4 regions of the Oceanobacillus sp. FSL W7-1309 genome follow, and region 1 is predicted to be linked to each of the others. Evidence: riboswitches for the same ligand, from Rfam matches in the RefSeq annotation. Region 1 holds a riboswitch; each other region holds the start of a gene.
What was found. A riboswitch is a leader RNA that binds a small molecule or an ion and turns the genes downstream of it on or off. The one in region 1 is predicted to bind S-adenosylmethionine.

Region 1 (2,205 bases):
CGAATTGGCGTATGCAAAATAAATTCATCTACCTGGTATGCATGATGAAGCCTTGTTAATTCTTCGCTTACATATTCTTGCGTTCCAGCAATTATATCCGCTGCTTTTTCTTCTATTTCAAATGGTCCTCCTGCTTGTTTTTTAAATGCCTGTACTTGCTCTTTCGATTGGACGGTTAATGTCCGCCCATCATGAAGGTGAAGTGTGAATAATTTATGATCTTCTACTAACTTTTCTGCTTCTTCTTGGGTTGGTGCTGCAAGTGCGGCCAAAGCTACAATAAATTCCCCTTCATTAAAATTCCGTTTAAAAGTTTGAGCAGCTTCTTTAAGCTTCTTTTCATCGCTATTTAAAAATTTTGCAAAAACAAAATTAATCCTTAAATCCGCGGCGATCTTAGCACTATTTGCACTTCCGCCGAGCAAATAAATTTCAGGTTTCTTATCTGGCCTTGGTAAAGCTTGGATGCCTGACAGTGGGTGATCATGCTCAACGGAATCGTCTACTAATCTTTTCAAAAAATTTAAACGCTCATTAAAATCTTTTCCATCATTTCTTTTTCCATTTTGTAATGCTCTCGTTGATAATGGAAATCCACCAGGTGCTTTCCCAATACCCAGATCTACCCTTCCAGGGGCAAGCGTCGCTAAGACATGAAAATTCTCTGCAACCTTATACGGACTATAATGTTGTAACATAACTCCCCCCGATCCTATTTTTATTGAATTTGTTCGTGCTAACAAGTGTGACATTAATACTTCGGGTGATGAACCAGCTACCTGTTCCATATGGTGATGCTCAGACACCCAGAAGCGAGCGTAACCCCATTCTTCCGCTTTTATCGCCAATTGAATGGTGTGTTGAAGTGCATCAGCAGCTGTCTTTCCTTTGAAAACTGGACTTTGATCAAGAATTCCTAGTTTATATGTCATTCATTTTCCTCCAATTTTTTTACACCTATTTAATTGCAAAAGGCAGCTTTCCATTCCGGTCGGAATAGAAGGCTGCCTTTAGTTGTCTAATCGGCATTCCTTATTTAGTTCGTTGTTTTTTTTCTTGTGCTTGGTAACGTTTTTTCTCGGTCGTTTCAATTTGTGTAACTTCATCATCATGAACGGTTATGATTAAAGATCCAAATTTAAGTTTTTTTAATTCAGATATGATGTCTGTAATTTTCTTGTCATCCACACTTGCCACAGGATCTCCCCCTTTAACGGAATGATTATACAATAGAAAAATTAAAAAACCTCTTCTACGCAAATAAGAAGAGGTTTTGTCATGTATAAACATGGCTCTTCTTATCTGCCAAGCACATAGGCTTGCTGGAATTGGCACAGTACTGAATAGTCTGTTGCCGAGGTTTCAAAGGGCCAGTCCCTCCACCTCTCTGGATAAGAAAATAAATGATTTAGTTTTTAAGAAGAATAGTTGCAATGTGTTGTACGTATTAAACTCAAAGGACTCACCTACATCCTTCGATAAAGTCAATCCAATTCTAATATTTTAAATATTAGCACTCATGGAATCGCCTGTCAAGAGCAAATAACAAATTCACCATAAATTCCGATGTGAATGCTTGTATATTAATTTAATAGACCATTGAGACAGGATTCCATTGAACAGACCCATTAAAAAAGCCAACTTATTCGGTAACATTCTCCGCACCTTATCTCCATGGTAGGAGAAAATCTAGCTGCTGGCCAAGCAAGCTGTATTTTTGCCATGAAGGATTGATAAACTCACTCGTCCACCGTGAAAACAAATTGCATAAAGATTTTCAATCACTCGCAGGCGGGGTTTCATTTAATACCGCATCACTACCATGTAACAAAGTCAACTCTCTATATCTCACCCTCACCTTGTATAGCGAAAGCGGAGATTTCTAACATTACTTTCCGATCATATATGATTCATCCATCCGTTCTTTACTACCTTTCGAGAAGATCGTTGCTTAAATTTGCATTATTTCCATACATGAAGTAAAACTTAAGAAAGCTATTACAAATTCATTCTAGATGAGGAAACGGAGGGTAATGTATGGATAAAATTGAAGTTGGTGAAGTTTTTACAATTAGTGATGAAACAGATGTTGATCAGGAAGTAGAAGTACTTGCCAAGGTTACATTGGAAAATATAGATTACGTCGCAGTCAGCTTTTTAGAAGATTTGCAAGAGGATAGTGATGAGGACATTGATATCTTCTTT
Region 2 (2,205 bases), on a different contig from region 1:
TAGAAAAAGAACCATTTACAGATCCTAGGGTAAGACAGGCGATTGCAAAAGCAATTAATAAAGAAGAAATTATCGAAGGGGTACTAAATGGTGTGGCCTTACCAGCAAAAGGACCGCTCGCGCCTACCGTGTTTGGGTATGATGAGGATGTAGAGCCTATCGATTATAACATTGAGGAAGCAAAGGAACTATTAAAGGAAGCGGGCTATGAGGATGGTTTCAATGCGACAATCATGGCCTACGATACAAATACATCGGATATCGCGCAGGTTATCCAAGCAGAACTAAAAGAAATTGGTATCACTATTGACATTGAGATGACCGAAGTAGGAACTTATTTAGAAGTGACTGGTAATGGCGGTGTTGATATGTTTATCGGAAGCTGGGGGACTGTAACATTGGATGCGGATTACGGACTGTACCCGATGTTTCATTCAGCAAATGCCGGAAATCCAGGAAACAGGTCTTTTTATGCGAATGATGAGGTAGATGAGTTGCTGGAGGAGGCAAGACAAGAGGGAGCGGAAGAAGAAAGACTGCAACTATATAGTGAAGCACAACAAATAATTGTAGATGAAGCTCCAATCGTTCCACTTTACCATTCTGTATTGCTAGCTGGTTTAAGGGATGAAGTGAGTGGATTTTATCAGTATCCAAGTAGTTTCCCATTTTTGCGTGATGTAACGATTGATTGACAGATAAATTGAATTTTAAAATAACATTGACTTTTTCATCGTGAAGGTGTAATTTTAATACAATTGAATATTGAACTTCTTATCAAGAGAGGTGGAGGGATATGGCCCTTTGATACCTCGGCAGCGGGCTCAATTTATTGAGTACTGTGCCAATTCCATCAGACACTGGTCTGAAAGATAAGAAGAGGTGCCCTGAATTTATCTACCCTCTTCTTATGGAAGGGGGTTTTTGCTTTGTCTTTGTAATTGAATATTCGTTTGGAATAAGGTGATGTAAATATTAAGGGAGTGACTAGTTGTGACAGAATATGGTGTATGGACAATTATACTGGCATTAGGATATACATTTGCGCTCATATCGGCAGGGCAAATTGCCAAAAGACGTGTGACAAAGAAAGATAGTTATTTTGTTGGAAATCGGAATTTCAATAAATGGATTGTTGCGTTTTGTATAACTGGATTATTCTCGGGATCCACATTTATCTCTATTTTGGAGTTATCTTATTTAACCGGTATCTCCGCAATCTGGTATGGGGTGGCGGAAATGGTTCAAATATTTATTATTGCTTTGTTGATTATCCGTTCTTTCCGGAAAAAGATGCTTGTAACGGTTTCTGGTTTGATAGGAGATACGTATGGTAGAACGGCAAAAGGCTTATCAGGAGCAATTACTGCATTTGCCTTTCCCATGTGGTCCGTTGCCACGGCAATCGCATTTGCTTCTGCATTTCATGTGTTTACAGGTATTTCATTGAGTTTATCCGTTGCGTTTACTGCTATTTTACTTTTTATCTATTTACAAGCTGGTGGCATGTGGTCCATTGCCTTTACACAAACGATGAATATGTTTGCATTCGGATTAATGATCGTAATTGGAGTTGTTGCCTTTTTCATCAATCCCGGAATATCAGGTTTAGCTGCATTGAACATGGAGCGTCCAGAAATGTTTAACTTTGGAAGTGTCGGACTGCAAGTAATTGTCGTCTGGTTTGGGACGTTCCTCGTTAACGTCATTCTGGCTCAGGCTGCTTTCCAAATGGCATTATCCTCCCGCTCGCCAGAAGAGGGTCAAAAAGGACTTGTCATGGCTGGATTCATGGCGATTCCATTTATAGTCGGTGGCGTTATCTTCGGAATATCAGCTGCCACCGTTGTGCCGAATGCATCCACTGGACTTATCGCGATTCCCCAGTACTTGATGGAAGTCTTGCCTGCCCCATTAGTAGGTTTGTTTTTCCTTGGTGTATGGGGTTGTGCACTCGGATGGGGTGGACCTTGTCAGTTCTCAGGTGCCACAAGTCTCGGACGTGATGTGGGAAGTGCGATTAATCCAAATGCCACAGGGGACCAGCTTATTAAATATACGAAAATCTCGCTGCTGCTTTTAACCGGCCTGATGATTGCGTTTGGCTTATTGCGAACAGAGCAATCGGCATGGTGGAATGTATTTGCTTGGACGATACGAAACAGTGCCACGTTTGCACCGGTAGTAGCCGCATTATTCTGGCCG
Region 3 (2,205 bases), 350 kb from region 1:
GGTAATGGTTGCGGGAATGCATGGTTTTTTACATAAGAAACAAAAAAGAGGGCTTCCTTAATTAGAAGAGCAAGCACAGATAAAATCCCGGACAAACGCAATCACCTCCTAAGTGAACAGTCTGCTTCAAGATTGGGCTTTTGCCTATATAACATCTTTATGACTTAAAGAGAGGATTCGTGTCTGTCCACGAAAATTTGTTATGGAAACAGGCTTTTTAAGGTTTTAGTTGATTTGATAACGGACTTATTCATCAAATACTTTGTGAAAAGATAAAGGTTGGTTTGTAACTCGTACCTATATTACATACTAGCGATAAGATTAAAAAAACGTTCATCGCATCCAATAAATGGGTGCAGTAGGTGGTCAAGAGGATTGGATTATTGGAGTAGCACAGGAGCTAGCAAAGCAAAAGATTTTGACGATATAACTTTGGAATGAGCACGTTACAATAAATAGTTTCATATAGGTCAAATGAACGTCATCTTGCGCTAAATATCTAACTTTTGTATTAAATTCAAAAAACAGAGTTGACATGATTCGTTACCAGGTGTATGATGTGAACAATTCCTATTAATTGAATATGATTTTTCTTATCAAGAGTCAGGGGAGGAACTGGTCCTACGATCCTGCGGCAACCGTTACAATGATGTAACAAGGTGCTAATTCCAGCAAGCAAATGCTTGAAAGATGAGATGAGTGATTTAGAACCTCTTCCTCATCAGAAGAGGTTTTTTCATTTGATTAAAAACCAAGTAATATCATGGGAAAGATTATATTGCGATGAATAGGTAAATTTGAAAAGGGAGCGAAGAAAATGGGTGTAACAAAAACAGATAGCTTGTACAGAAAGGATTATTTTGGAAGGCTTCAGGAACTAAAGAAATATGCACCAGATGCGTTCGAGTCATTTTTTGCTTTTAATAATCGAGCATTGGCTGAAGGGGAATTATCCGTAAAGTTAAAGGAATTAATTGCAGTTGCTGTGGCACACATTACTGGATGTCCGTATTGTATTGATTTACATGTGAAAAATGTCAAAAAGCAGAAAGCAAGTAAGGAAGAGGTGGCAGAGGCGATTTTCGTTGCAACAGCATTAAAGGCGGGATCAGCTGCGGCACATGGAGTAAATGCACTAAATGCTTACGATGGAAATAGTGACGAGGAATTGTATAAAGCATCGTATTTCAACCGAATAAAGGAATTTTCTAAGTTGAACGATGAAACCTTTAAGGCATTTTTAAATTTTGATCACCATTCCATAAAAGCAGAAAACTTAAGTGAAAAAGAAAAAGAGTTAATTGCAGTTGCTTGTGCACATACAACAGGTTGTGCGTATTGTATTAATTTGCATACGAAAAATGCAAAAAATACAGGAGCAAACTTAGCAGAGATTTCTGAAGCAATTTTTGTTGCTGTAGCACTGAAAGCTGGATCGGCAATCGCACATAGTGTAAATGCCTTAAACGCTTTTGACGAGTAGTATTGTTTCTGATAATCGTGCGAGCAGTAAAGCCATATCTAAGCAAATTTATAGGAGGAGTGTTCCAGTTGGAAAAACAAATTCATCTGAACGGCTTTGTACAAAATTCACCATCGCCTCATTCCATGGGGTTATGGAAACATGAAAAAGATAAGGGGGCTTTTCATAATCGAATTCATTATTGGACAGAAACAGCGCAAGTGTTAGAGCGAGGAAAATTTGATGCCGTATTTATTGCCGATGTGCTAGGCACGTATTCTGTTTATGGTAGTAATCATGATGCTGCAATTAAGCATGCTGTGCAATTGCCGGCACATGATCCATTAATGCCAATTGCAGCTATGGTAGCGGTTACAAAGCGCATCGGATTCGCTCCAACGATTTCAGCAACCTATGCCCAGCCATACGCACTTGCACGCCAGCTTTCAACACTGGACCATTTGACAGAAGGAAGAATTGCTTGGAATGTAGTCACATCGTATTTAGAGAGTGAGGCAATTAATCTGGGCCTGTCAGGTAGATTGCCTAAAAATTTACGCTATGACCGTGCTGATGAATTTCTTGAGGTCGTTTACAAGTTATGGGAACACAGCTGGGAAGACGAAGCGGTTGTTTATGATAAGGAGACGGATACCTTTGCAGATCCTAAAAAAGTACATACGATCGATCACACAGGTGAATTTTATCATGTACCTGGTCCACATTTGACGGAGCCATCACCA
Region 4 (2,205 bases), on a different contig from region 1:
AATTAAATGCTCTGTCCACTCATTATTTTCATGGATAACGTATATTTTACTCATTTATAATTCTCCCCTAACTTAGATATGCGTTAATGAATTACGTAATTCTTCAACCTTAGGCATTACTTGCTTTGCAAAGCGTTCCAATTCTTCAAGCTGTGGAGAGCATTGTAATAATAGTTGATCTACTCCGGCTGCTTCATAAGCTAAAATTCGCTTTGCAATTTGTTCCGGTGTGCCAACAAGATTCGGACGCAATCCCCGGTTTGATACTGAGTAATCTTGCAATTTAAGCTGTTGCTCAAGCTCTGACTTCGTTGTAAAATCTTTCATACCTGCATAGCCTGCAGCATCTTTAACTGTCGTAATACGGTGTAATTCTTCCTGTGCCTCTTCCTCCGTATCTCTGCAAATAACATAGGCAGCCATACTAAATGATTGCAATGCTTCTTTTTCAGCCTTCTTTCTACGTCTCTTCATATCTTCAATTTTATTCCTAACTTCTTCCACCGTTCCGCCATGCATCACATATGCGTCACAATAAGCTGTAATAACTTGCTTTCCTTTTTCACTCTCACCACCAGCATATAAAATTGGATTTGGCCGTTGAACTGGCTTTGGTGATAAATTTGTATTTTTAATGTTATAAAACTTTCCATCATAAGAAAATGTCTCTTCCGTCCATAATCCTTTTAAAACTTCTAAAAATTCACTTGTACGATCATAGCGATCATTATGCTCTGTAAATTCTCCACCATACTGTTTGGCCTCTTCCTCCCACCAACCAGAGACAACATTTAAAGTGAATCGACCATTGCTAATTTGGTCAATATTTGCGGCCATTTTAGCAGTTACCGCCGGGTTATGGAATACCGGTCGGACAGCGGTCATAATTTCCATTTTCTCGGTAACAGCTGCCAGTGCTGCGGCAGTTGTCCATGCTTCAATAGAATCGGCTTCAATCCCTTTAATATCATTCAAATATAATTCAGCTATTAACGTTGTATCATAACCCCACGTTTCAGCGTGTTGAATGACTTTCTTTGCGTAATCAAATGTTGGTGGCATATTTTCATCCTCTACATTCCTTAGCCATCCACCAAAAATCGGTAACCAAAACCCATATTTCATTGTTCCATCTCCTCCTAACTTCTGTTCAACAAAAAACCTCTATTCTAGGATAAGAATAGAGGTTTTACATATTATGTATGTATGCTCTTCTTATCTTCCAAGCAGTCCGCTTGATGGAATTAGCACAGTATTCTTAAATGAACCTGTTGCCGAGGATTCTTTGGGCCATGTCCCTCCACCTCTCGTGATAAGATAAATCAAATAATGAAGTTGTTGGTTGAATAATAATATAGAACTTAAGAAATGTCAATCAATTAATTCTTATAATTCTTAGTTGACTTATATGATTTGATATATTAGAATATATCCAACAATTGAAAATTCTTATCAAGAGAAGCTGAGGGAACTGGCCCTATGACGCTTCAGCAACCACTAATTATTTTAGAAAGGTGCTACTTCCAGCAAGATTTTTTCTTGAGAGATAAGAGCTGATAAATGATGTAGTGTACCCTCTTTTCTCTTTTTAGAAGAAAAGGGGGTTTTTTACTCGTATTAAATATTTAGTACCTGTCAACTAAATTTAAACTGTGAACTAACTGCTGTGGTATGAGCAATTCCGCTAAATATACACAATGATCTAGCACTAGCGGTGGAAACAAACAGTGACTTCTGCCGGGGGACGGAGCCATAGTGAGACTTCAAAAACGACAGTTCAAAAAGGTTCACGGGTCCCCCGAATAAAGCGTAGTGTGTTTCCGTAGCGAGTATACGTACCAATCCATCATTACGGATTAGTGCAATTTCTCAAAAGTCTAATATTAACCAGTGTTTCGTAGAGTACAAATAAAAAGCTAAAGGAGAATGTTTACATGAGCGAGATTGTAATTCTATCCGGAAGTCCTTCTGAGTTTTCAAGATCTGAGCAGGTGCTTAAATATTTGGGTACTTTATTAGAAGGTGAGCAATTCTCAGTAACGCATATTTCCGTAAAAGATGTAGCCTATGAAGATTTATTTCAAGGAAATTTCAATAGTACTGCTGTTAAAGAAATTGCAGTCAAAATCCAACATGCCAAAGGACTAATCGTCGGATCACCAGTATATAAAGGAGCATATTCCGGTGTACTAAAAGCTTTGATTG

Region 2: it holds a riboswitch for S-adenosylmethionine, as region 1 does, so the genes downstream of both, NST46_RS08025 (sodium:solute symporter family protein) here and NST46_RS18705 (DUF2292 domain-containing protein) in region 1, are expected to answer to the same signal.
Region 3: it holds a riboswitch for S-adenosylmethionine, as region 1 does, so the genes downstream of both, NST46_RS17110 (carboxymuconolactone decarboxylase family protein) here and NST46_RS18705 (DUF2292 domain-containing protein) in region 1, are expected to answer to the same signal.
Region 4: it holds a riboswitch for S-adenosylmethionine, as region 1 does, so the genes downstream of both, NST46_RS00595 (LLM class flavin-dependent oxidoreductase) here and NST46_RS18705 (DUF2292 domain-containing protein) in region 1, are expected to answer to the same signal.

The regions. Positions count from the first base shown of each region.
Region 1 is NZ_JBBOBX010000002.1:1,225,753-1,227,957, forward strand. It holds gene NST46_RS18700 (LLM class flavin-dependent oxidoreductase) at 1-932, opposite strand, end outside; gene NST46_RS18705 (DUF2292 domain-containing protein) at 1,033-1,197, opposite strand; SAM riboswitch class I at 1,296-1,398, opposite strand; gene NST46_RS18710 (DUF1292 domain-containing protein) at 2,038-2,205, shown strand, end outside.
Region 2 is NZ_JBBOBX010000001.1:1,714,705-1,716,909, forward strand. It holds gene NST46_RS08020 (glutathione ABC transporter substrate-binding protein) at 1-695, shown strand, start outside; SAM riboswitch class I at 772-879, shown strand; gene NST46_RS08025 (sodium:solute symporter family protein) at 994-2,205, shown strand, end outside.
Region 3 is NZ_JBBOBX010000002.1:880,149-882,353, reverse strand. It holds gene sigK (RNA polymerase sporulation sigma factor SigK) at 1-95, opposite strand, end outside; SAM riboswitch class I at 591-697, shown strand; gene NST46_RS17110 (carboxymuconolactone decarboxylase family protein) at 818-1,483, shown strand; gene NST46_RS17105 (LLM class flavin-dependent oxidoreductase) at 1,552-2,205, shown strand, end outside.
Region 4 is NZ_JBBOBX010000001.1:127,313-129,517, forward strand. It holds gene NST46_RS00590 (ATP-grasp domain-containing protein) at 1-54, opposite strand, end outside; gene NST46_RS00595 (LLM class flavin-dependent oxidoreductase) at 73-1,125, opposite strand; SAM riboswitch class I at 1,213-1,319, opposite strand; SAM riboswitch class I at 1,447-1,553, shown strand; gene ssuE (NADPH-dependent FMN reductase) at 1,935-2,205, shown strand, end outside.